4 regions of the Stenotrophomonas sp. PS02300 genome follow, and region 4 is predicted to be linked to each of the others. Evidence: predicted binding sites of a transcription regulator. Region 4 holds the regulator's gene; each other region holds the start of a gene.

Region 1 (2,200 bases), on a different contig from region 4:
CGCCGCTCACGGTGTCGCTGACCGCGGCATCGACCTTGGTCGCCGAAATGCCGGCGAAGGCCGGGGCCAGGTCGGCGTCGGTGGTAGTACCGGCGGTGAACTCGAAGGCCTGGCCCGACTTCAGCGAGGTCAGCGTCATCACGCCAGCCTTGTCCAGCGAGGCGTAGACGCCGGTCTGGTCCATCTTGTCGTTCAGCGCGTTGACCGTCTTCTTGGCAACGTCGATGGCCGATTCGCCCGCCTTGAAGGACACGTCGCCGATATCCACGTTGTTCACCTTCAAGCCGGTGACCTTGCCGTCTGCCGCTGCGGCATCGCCGTAGATGGCGCCCGTGCTCTTCTGCTCCGCGGCGTACTTGCCGCTGCCCAGCGTATCGGTGCTCGCGTCAACGATGCTGTTGATGCCAATGGTCTGGCCCGAATCGGCGCCGATCTGGAACAGCGCGCCCGAGAACGAGCCGTCCAGCAGCTTGGTGCCGTTGAAGTTGGTCTGGCGGGAAACGCGGTCGATTTCCGAGGTCAGCTGCTTCACTTCGGCGTTCAGCGCTTCGCGGTCGCTGTCGGAGTTGGTGGCGTTGGCCGACTGCACCGACAGTTCACGGATGCGCTGCAGGTTGTTGCCGATTTCGACCATCGCGCCTTCGGCGGTCTGGGCCAGCGAAATGCCGTCGTTGGCATTGCGCACGGCCACGTCCAGGCCGCGGATCTGGGTGCTGAATCGCTCGGAGATGGCGAGGCCGGCCGCGTCGTCCTTGGCGCTGTTGATGCGCAGGCCCGAGGACAGGCGCTGGATCGTGGTGGCCAGGCTGGAACCGCTGGTCGACAGATTGCGCTGTGCGTTCAGCGACATCACGTTGGTATTGATTACTTGTGCCATTTATCTCTTTCCTGTGGGCAAGTTCCGGCCGCGGCGTGCACCCGGAGTTGACGCAGAGTCCGCACCCGTGGCGGATGCAGCTGTTGCAGGAGAGATAACGGCGGTTGGCGCGAAGCCTTGAGAAAAAATACGCGGAAAACATCACCCGGGAGGGGTGATGGTCGGTGGTCGCGCGCGTCCGGCAGGGGCCGGAACACGCGCGAAAGCCTGCAGCGCGGGGCGTCTGGCGCCCGGCGTGCGCGCTATGTCAGCGGATCGCGTTGAACAGCGACATCTGCTGCATCTGGGTGAAAATCGTCTGCGCGGCCTGCAGGGAAATCTGTTCCAGCTGGTACTGGCCGATGGCTTCGGCGTAATCCAGGTCGCGCATGGCCGACAGGGTGGTCTTCAGGGTCACGCCGTTGGCCTCGCGCAGAGCGCCGGCATCGTCGATGGCCTTGAGCTGGGCACCGCCGGCGGCGCGGGCGTCGATGAACTTCTCCGAGGCACGGGCCACGTCACGGATGCCGGCCTGCAGGATGTTCTGCTGGCGGGCCACGGCGGTCGGGTCGTCGGCGGCGTTGTCCAGGGCGTTGATCATGCCGTCCAGGGTGGAGAAGATGTCGCGGGCATCGGCAGCGCCGATCCCGAAGCTGTCGCCCGCCTTGGGTTCACCTTCGATCCGCATGGAAACGCCTTCGAACGTGATGTCTTCGCCGGCCTTGAAAGCGCCGGTCTTGACCACGGTGTTGGTCGCATCGACCACTTCATAGGCGTCCGGCCCGGTGAAGCGCAGGGTGTAGCTGGCGCCATCCCAGCTGCCCGAGGCCGGGTCGCGGCCGAAGGTGGTGAGCACGCCGGTGCCGGTGTTGGTGCCGGCGGCGCTGCCGTCCAGGGTGCCATCACCGGTGCGGATGCGCAGGAAGATCTCGCTGCCGGGCAGGGCATCCTTGACGAAGGTGTCCGGCGCCACTTCCACCTGGCGCTGGGTCTGGTCGCCGTTGTAGGTGACCACGCCGTTGCTGAGCTTGAACGGCGCATCGGCGTCGTCGGTGCCGCCGAACAGGTAGCGGCCGGTGCCGTCGGTGGAATTGGCCAGCGACAGCAGGCCGTCGCGCACGCTCTTCAGTTCCGAGGCGATCGACTTCAGGTCGGCCGCCGACAGCGCCGGGTTGTTGGCCTGGATGGTCAGTTCGGTGATGTGGGCCATCATCTCGCCGGCCTGGGCCAGCGCGTTTTCCTGCAGGCCCAGGCGGTTTTCCACCACGTCGCCATTGCGGGCGAAGCGGTCCAGTTCGGCCACGGCGCGGTCCAGGCCGACCGCGGTGCCGGCGGCGACCGGGT
Region 2 (2,200 bases), on a different contig from region 4:
AAGAACTCGCTCACCGTCGCCGCAGCAGGCGTGACCGCCGGCCTTGGCCTGACCATCACCGGCATGAAGGTGACCGGTTCGGACGGCAAGGCCATCGATCTGGACACCATCAATGTCAAGGCCACCGGCACCACCGCCGCCGACATGCAGGGCGCCGCCGCCAAGGCCGTGGCCGCCGCGCTGAATGAAAAGATGGACCAGTCCGGCGTCTACGCCGAAGTCGACAAGACCGACCCCACCAAGGTCAACCTGACCGCGATCAAGGACAGCACCGACGCCACCGGCGCCTTCAAGGCCTTCGTGGTCACCGCAGGCACCTGGACCGACACCGCCGCCACCCCGGCCACCAAGACCGCCCCGACCTTCACCACCTCCCCCGCCGCGCCGACCACCAAGAGCTTCGCCGCCGGCCTGGACATCTCCAAGGTGGTGGGCGCCCAGCAGGCCATCGACGTGGTCGACAAGGCCCTGAAGGCGGTCAACTCCTCGCGTGCCGACATGGGTGCCATCCAGAACCGCTTCACCTCCACCATCGCCAACCTCGGCACCACCTCTGAAAACCTGTCGGCCTCGCGCAGCCGTATCCGCGACACCGACTACGCCAAGGAAACCGCCGAACTGACCCGCACGCAGATCCTGCAGCAGGCCGGTACCGCGATGCTGGCCCAGGCCAACCAGTCGCCCTCGAGCGTGATGAGCCTGCTGCAGGGCTGATCCCTGCGCGTGGTACGCACTACGAAAAACCCCGCTTCGGCGGGGTTTTTTGTTCCGGATTTTTCCACGATTTTCCGCATCAATTGATTAAAGCTTGTTGACAAAGTGTCGCTAATGATTTCAGCCATGGCATGACCTAACGCGTGGCCTCCCCGCAAGGGGAAACACCTCTACCACCGGCGACATCATCGCCACCAGGAGCAAGAAAATGGCACAAGTCATCAATACCAACGTGATGTCGCTGAACGCCCAGCGCAACCTGTCCACCAGCGGTTCCAGCCTGGCCACCACGATCCAGCGCCTGTCCTCGGGCCTGCGCATCAACAGCGCCAAGGACGACGCGGCCGGCCTGGCCATCTCCGAGCGTTTCAGCACCCAGATCCGTGGCCTGGACGTGGCCGTGCGCAACGCCAACGACGGCATTTCGCTGGCCCAGACCGCCGAAGGTGCGATGGTTGAAATCGGCAACAACCTGCAGCGTATCCGTGAACTGTCGGTGCAGTCGGCCAACGCCACCAACTCCGACAGCGACCGTGAAGCGCTGAACGCCGAAGTGAAGCAGCTGACCTCGGAAATCGACCGCGTTTCGCGCCAGACCAACTTCAACGGCACCAAGCTGCTGGACGGCTCGTTCTCCGGCGCCCTGTTCCAGGTCGGCGCTGACTCGGGCCAGACCATCGGCATCAACAGCATCGTCGACTCCAGCACCAGCAAGCTCGGCAGCGGGTTCTTCGCCGGCGACTACGTCGGCACCAGCCTGGCTGGCGCCGATGCCGCCACCGCCGACACCAAGTTCAGCGGCCTGCAGATCTCCTACACCCCCAAGGGTGGCACCGCGCAGACCGTCACCATCGCCGACTTCAACGTGAAGGCCGGCCAGTCGATCACCGCTGCCACCGCCGCCGCGATCAACGAAAAGATGGACACCACCGGCGTCTACGCCTCGGTCAAGAGCGGCGTGATCACCCTGGGCGGCATCAAGGACGGCCAGGCCTTCGACGTCGCCTACGGCGGCACCGTCACCGCTGGCGCCACCGCAGTCACCGCCGCCAACGTTGGCCTGACCGAAACCAGCACCGCAGCCAACAGCGGCACCGTGTCGACCACCAAGACCTCGGTCGGCGACCTGAACATCAGCTCCGTTGCCGGTGCCCAGCGCTCGCTGGCGATCGTCGACAACGCCCTGAAGGCCGTGAACTCCTCGCGCGCCGACATGGGTGCGATCCAGAACCGCTTCACCTCCACCATCGCCAACCTGAACACCACCTCGGAAAACCTGTCGGCCTCGCGCAGCCGTATCCGCGACACCGACTACGCCAAGGAAACCGCCGAACTGACCCGCACGCAGATCCTGCAGCAGGCCGGCACCGCGATGCTGGCCCAGGCCAACCAGTCGCCCTCGAGCGTCATGAGCCTGCTGCAGGGCTGATGCCTGCAGAGGGTGCGTAACAGGAAACCCCGCTCCGGCGGGGTTTTTTCATGGTCT
Region 3 (2,200 bases), on a different contig from region 4:
GCCTGCAGGGTCAGCAGCAGCGTGGCGATGAGCAACGCGGCCACCAGCAGCAGCGTGACCGCGAACACCACCGTCATCGCCCTTGCCTGTGCCTGCAGGTGCCCACGCGCGGCCTCCAGCGCCGTTGCCTGCGCACGCTGCACCTGCTCAAGCGACGGCGCGATCTGTGCAGCGGTATCGGCCAGCGACTGCGCTTCCACATCCAGCCCCACCCGCGCGGCGGTGTAGCCAAGCAGTGCACCCTGGTAGCTGTCCATCGCGGCGCGAAGCGTGTCCTGTGCGGCCGCCGGCACGCCCGGCGCCGCCAGCGCCAGTTCGAACGGCAGCTTGGCTTCGCTGGCACGGTCGGCATGGGTCGAGTCGCCGGTGAGCAGCAGCAGCGCTTCCTGCCGGCGGATGGCCTGCCACTGGGCCTCCAGTGCGGGCCGTTGCAGGGCGGCCAGCTCAGCCTCCATCGCAGTGGCGGCGGCCTCCAGCTGCGCGCGCAACCCGACCTCGCCCCGTCCCATTTCATCCACACGTGCGTTCAGCGCGTTGATGCCCTCGGCAAACTCGCCGATGCGGGTAGCCAAGGCTTTCAGTGAAGCCGCATTGCCGTTGGCGGCAGCGGCAAGCTGCAATGCCTCCAGCGATACCTGCAGGCGTTGGCGTGCATTCCGGAGTGCCTCGCGGTCGGCATCGTCGAAGCTCGCCGCGTAACGGGTCTGCAGGCGACGGGCGTCGGCCACCTGGGTACCCAGCAGCGCCATCAGGCTGGTCGCCTGCTGATGGGTGGCGAAGGTGTCGGCGGCGCGTTCGCTGTTGTACCTTGTCCAAGCGTAGACGGCGGCCACCAGCAACAGGCCCGCTGCACAGGCCACCAGGCTGGTTTTCAGCTTGCGTGCCACGCTGAGCCGGCGCAGCGATGCCAGCCAACGCAACAGCGTGCGCCAGGCGGGAAGGGAACTAACACGGCGGGGAACGGCCGACATCACGTACTCCAGGCGGAATGACGCATCGATATCGGCCGAATCTGCATGGACTTTAGCCTTGGCTGCACGCCCTGTCCCATGCATTGCGCGGTGGACACGTTGTAGCGCGCGCAGGCGACCGTACGATGACGGCCGCCCACGCCATTGCTCAGTGCTGCACCGGCAAGGCCAGCACCGCCTGGGTGGACATCACGCTGCCGAAGGCGTCGGCGATTTCAGTCAATGCCGCGCGGTGCAGCAGCTCGGCCGGCAGCGGGCCTTGCCCAGGCAGCGCCTGGATGCTGCGGGTGGCGACCGCATCGGACGCCACGATCACCTCGTACCCCCGCGGCACCGCATCCCGCGCAGCACCGGCCACGCAGGCGTGCGTCATCAGTCCGCTGATGAGCAGGGTGCGGATGCCCTGGGCCTTCAGCTGATCATCCAGGTTGGTACTGGCGAAAACGCTGACCGTTCGCTTGATTACCAAGTGGTGGCGCGGGCCGGGCTGCATGCCGGCGATCAGGGCGGCACCGTCGGTGCCTTCGGCGAAGACAGGTGCGGCCGCCGGGTTCAGGTGCTGCACGTGATACACCGCAATCCCATTGGCGTCTGCCATCCGCACCAGCGCCTGCGCGTTGGCCAGCGCGGAAGCGCCATCGGGAATGGGGAGGCGCCCACTGTAGTACTCGTTCTGGAAATCGATCACCAGCAGCGCGGTGCTGGCCGCGTCCAGCATCTGCGGTGGCAGCGCGCCACTTAGCGCGCGCAGGGTGGGCGCCTCGGCGGCAGGCGTCGCGGTGGCCGGGGACGCCAGGCTCATGCCGGCGAGCAGAGGAAGGATCAACGCGTTCATGCAGGGACTCCGTTGGGGAATGAGCCGGCATTGTTGGGGGCGCCGGGCGCGGCCGACAGTGGCCCAGATGCCATTCCCTGCTAGGATCGGGCCATGTTGCCAGCCCACCCGCACCACGTCGTCGTGGTCGCCTACCAGCAGATCAGCCCCTTCCACCTGGCCGTGCCGTGCACGGTGTTCGGCGAGGACTTGGCCCGGCTCGGCGCACCCCGTTACCGCCTGACCGTGTGCGCCGCCGAACCCGGCCCGCTGCAGACCCCGGCCGGCTTCACCCTTGGCGTCGCGCATGGGCTGGAGGCTCTGGCCGAGGCGGACACCATCGTGGTGCCGGCCTGGCGTGACCCGGCTGAACCGGCACCCCCGGCGCTGCTGGAAGCTCTTCGAGATGCCCATA
Region 4 (2,200 bases):
GTCGGCCAACCTGGCCGTGGCGCTGGCCGACATGGGCAAGCGCACGCTGCTGCTGGATGCCGACCTGGGCCTGGCCAACATCGATGTGATCCTGGGCCTGCAGCCCAAGCTGACCCTGGCCGACCTGGTCGCCGGGCGCTGCACGCTGGATGAAGTGATCCTGGAAGGCCCCGGCGGCGTGCTGGTGGTGCCGGCCGCGTCCGGCCGCCGCCACATGGCCGAACTGCAGCCGGCCGAACACGTGGGCCTGGTCAACGTGTTCTCCGAACTGGAACGCGACCTCGACTTCATGGTGGTCGACACCGCTGCCGGCATCACCGACGGCGTGCTCACCTTCTGCCAGGCCGCCCAGGACACCGTGGTGGTGGTCTGCGACGAGCCGGCCTCGATCACCGACGCCTATGCCCTGATCAAGGTGCTCTCGCGCGAACGTGGCGTGGACCGCATCCAGGTGGTGGCCAACATGGTGCGCGACCCCAACGAAGGCCGCGTGCTGTATGAAAAGCTCAGCCGGGTCTGCGACAAGTTCCTGGCCGATGTCTCGCTGAACTACCTGGGCTGCGTGCCGCAGGACGACTGGCTGCGCCTGTCGGTGCAGCGCCAGCAGCCGGTGGTGAAGGCCTACCCGTCCAGCCCGTCGGCGCAGGCGATCGCCGAGATCGCCCGCCGCACCGCGCGCTGGCAGGCCCCGACCGAGCCGCGCGGCGGCGTTGAATTCTTCCTGGAACGCATCCTCAAGCAACGCGGGGTGACCGCATGAAAGGCGCCGCACAATACAAAGAGGTGCAGCGCGCCGCAGCCAACGAGTGCATTGCCCAGCACTCGGACCTGGTCCGGCGCATCGCCCACCACCTGGCCGCACGCCTGCCGGCCAGCGTAGAAGTCGACGACCTGATCCAGGCCGGCATGATGGGCCTGATCGAGGCCTCGCGCAGCTACGACGCCGACCAGGGCGCCTCGTTCGAAACCTATGCCTCGATCCGCATCCGCGGCTCGATGATCGACGAGATCCGCCGGGGCGACTGGGTGCCGCGTTCGGTGCACCGCCGTGCCCGTGACGCCGCCTCTACCATCCGCCGCCTGGAGCAGAGCACCGGCCGCGCCGCCAGCGCCACCGAAGTGGCCGCCGCGATGGACATGCCGCTGCCCGATTACCTGCGCCTGATGGAAGACGCCGCGCGTGGCCAGGTGCTGAGCCTGGAATCGCGGATCGAAGACCAGGGCGAGCTGGATACCGTCGCCCAGGGCGGCCCGACCCCGCAGCAGGTGCTGGAGCGCGGCGAGTTCGGCCGCGAACTGGGCAACGCGATCGGCCTGCTGCCCGAACGCGAACAGCTGGTGCTGTCGCTGTACTACGAGCAGGAACTGAACCTGAAAGAGATCGGCGCGGTGCTCGGCGTCAGCGAGTCGCGCGTCTGCCAGATCCATGGCCAGGCAGTGCTGCGCCTGCGTGGCCGACTGAAGATCTTCGAGGCGGCCGACGCCGGCCTCGAGAACACTTGATACCGAGGAAAGTGCTTTGAACAAGAACATGCGTATCCTGATCGTCGACGACTTCTCGACCATGCGTCGTATCGTCAAGAACCTGCTGGGCGATCTGGGCTTCACCAATACGGCCGAAGCCGAGGACGGGCATGCCGCGCTGGCCCTGCTGCAGAGCCAGCCGTTCGATTTCGTGGTCACCGACTGGAACATGCCGGTCATGACCGGTATCGACCTGCTCAAGGCGATCCGCGCCGACGCCAAGCTCAAGACCCTGCCGGTCCTGATGGTCACCGCAGAAGCCAAGCGCGAGCAGATCATCGAAGCCGCCCAGTCCGGCGTGAACGGCTACATCATCAAGCCGTTCACGGCTGCGACCCTGGAAGAGAAGCTCGGCAAGATCTTCGAGCGCCTGGCGGCGAGTGCCTGATGGAAACCCTTCGCGACAAATCGGCGCTGGTGCAGCGCCTGCAGGATGCCCTGGCCGCGCTGGAAAGCGGTGACGAAGCCGGTTGGCGCCGGGAAATCGACGCCCTGGCCGCGCTGCGCACCCAGCCGATGATGGCCGGGCTGAACCGGCTCGCCCGCGAGCTGGGCCAGGCGCTGGGCGAACTGCCCACCGTGCCCAGCGAAGCCGGCGAGCTGGACGATGCCTGCGCGCGCCTGGACCACGTGGTGGCGATGACCGAACAGGCCACCCACCGCACCCTGGACCTGG

The links. The regulator FliA, encoded in region 4, starts transcription of late flagellar genes. The targets are predictions, from matches to a motif close to TAAAGTTTNNCNNNCNNNGGCCGATAA.
Region 1: the regulator FliA is predicted to act here: its motif matches at 972-998, upstream of QMX79_RS05630 (flagellin).
Region 2: the regulator FliA is predicted to act here: its motif matches at 803-829, upstream of QMX79_RS05645 (flagellin).
Region 3: the regulator FliA is predicted to act here: its motif matches at 1,000-1,026, upstream of QMX79_RS08660 (methyl-accepting chemotaxis protein).

What each region holds. Positions count from the first base shown of each region.
Region 1 is NZ_JASCOP010000017.1:33,737-35,936, reverse strand. Features, by position in the region: gene QMX79_RS05630 (flagellin) at 1-877, opposite strand, end outside; gene flgL (flagellar hook-associated protein FlgL) at 1,125-2,200, opposite strand, start outside.
Region 2 is NZ_JASCOP010000017.1:38,386-40,585, forward strand. Features, by position in the region: gene QMX79_RS05640 (flagellin) at 1-714, shown strand, start outside; gene QMX79_RS05645 (flagellin) at 923-2,143, shown strand.
Region 3 is NZ_JASCOP010000033.1:27,926-30,125, reverse strand. Features, by position in the region: gene QMX79_RS08660 (methyl-accepting chemotaxis protein) at 1-971, opposite strand, end outside; gene QMX79_RS08655 (isochorismatase family protein) at 1,120-1,806, opposite strand; gene QMX79_RS08650 (helix-turn-helix domain-containing protein) at 1,900-2,200, shown strand, end outside.
Region 4 is NZ_JASCOP010000075.1:3,914-6,113, reverse strand. Features, by position in the region: gene QMX79_RS13660 (MinD/ParA family protein) at 1-760, shown strand, start outside; gene QMX79_RS13655 (RNA polymerase sigma factor FliA) at 757-1,503, shown strand; gene cheY (chemotaxis response regulator CheY) at 1,520-1,912, shown strand; gene QMX79_RS13645 (protein phosphatase CheZ) at 1,912-2,200, shown strand, end outside.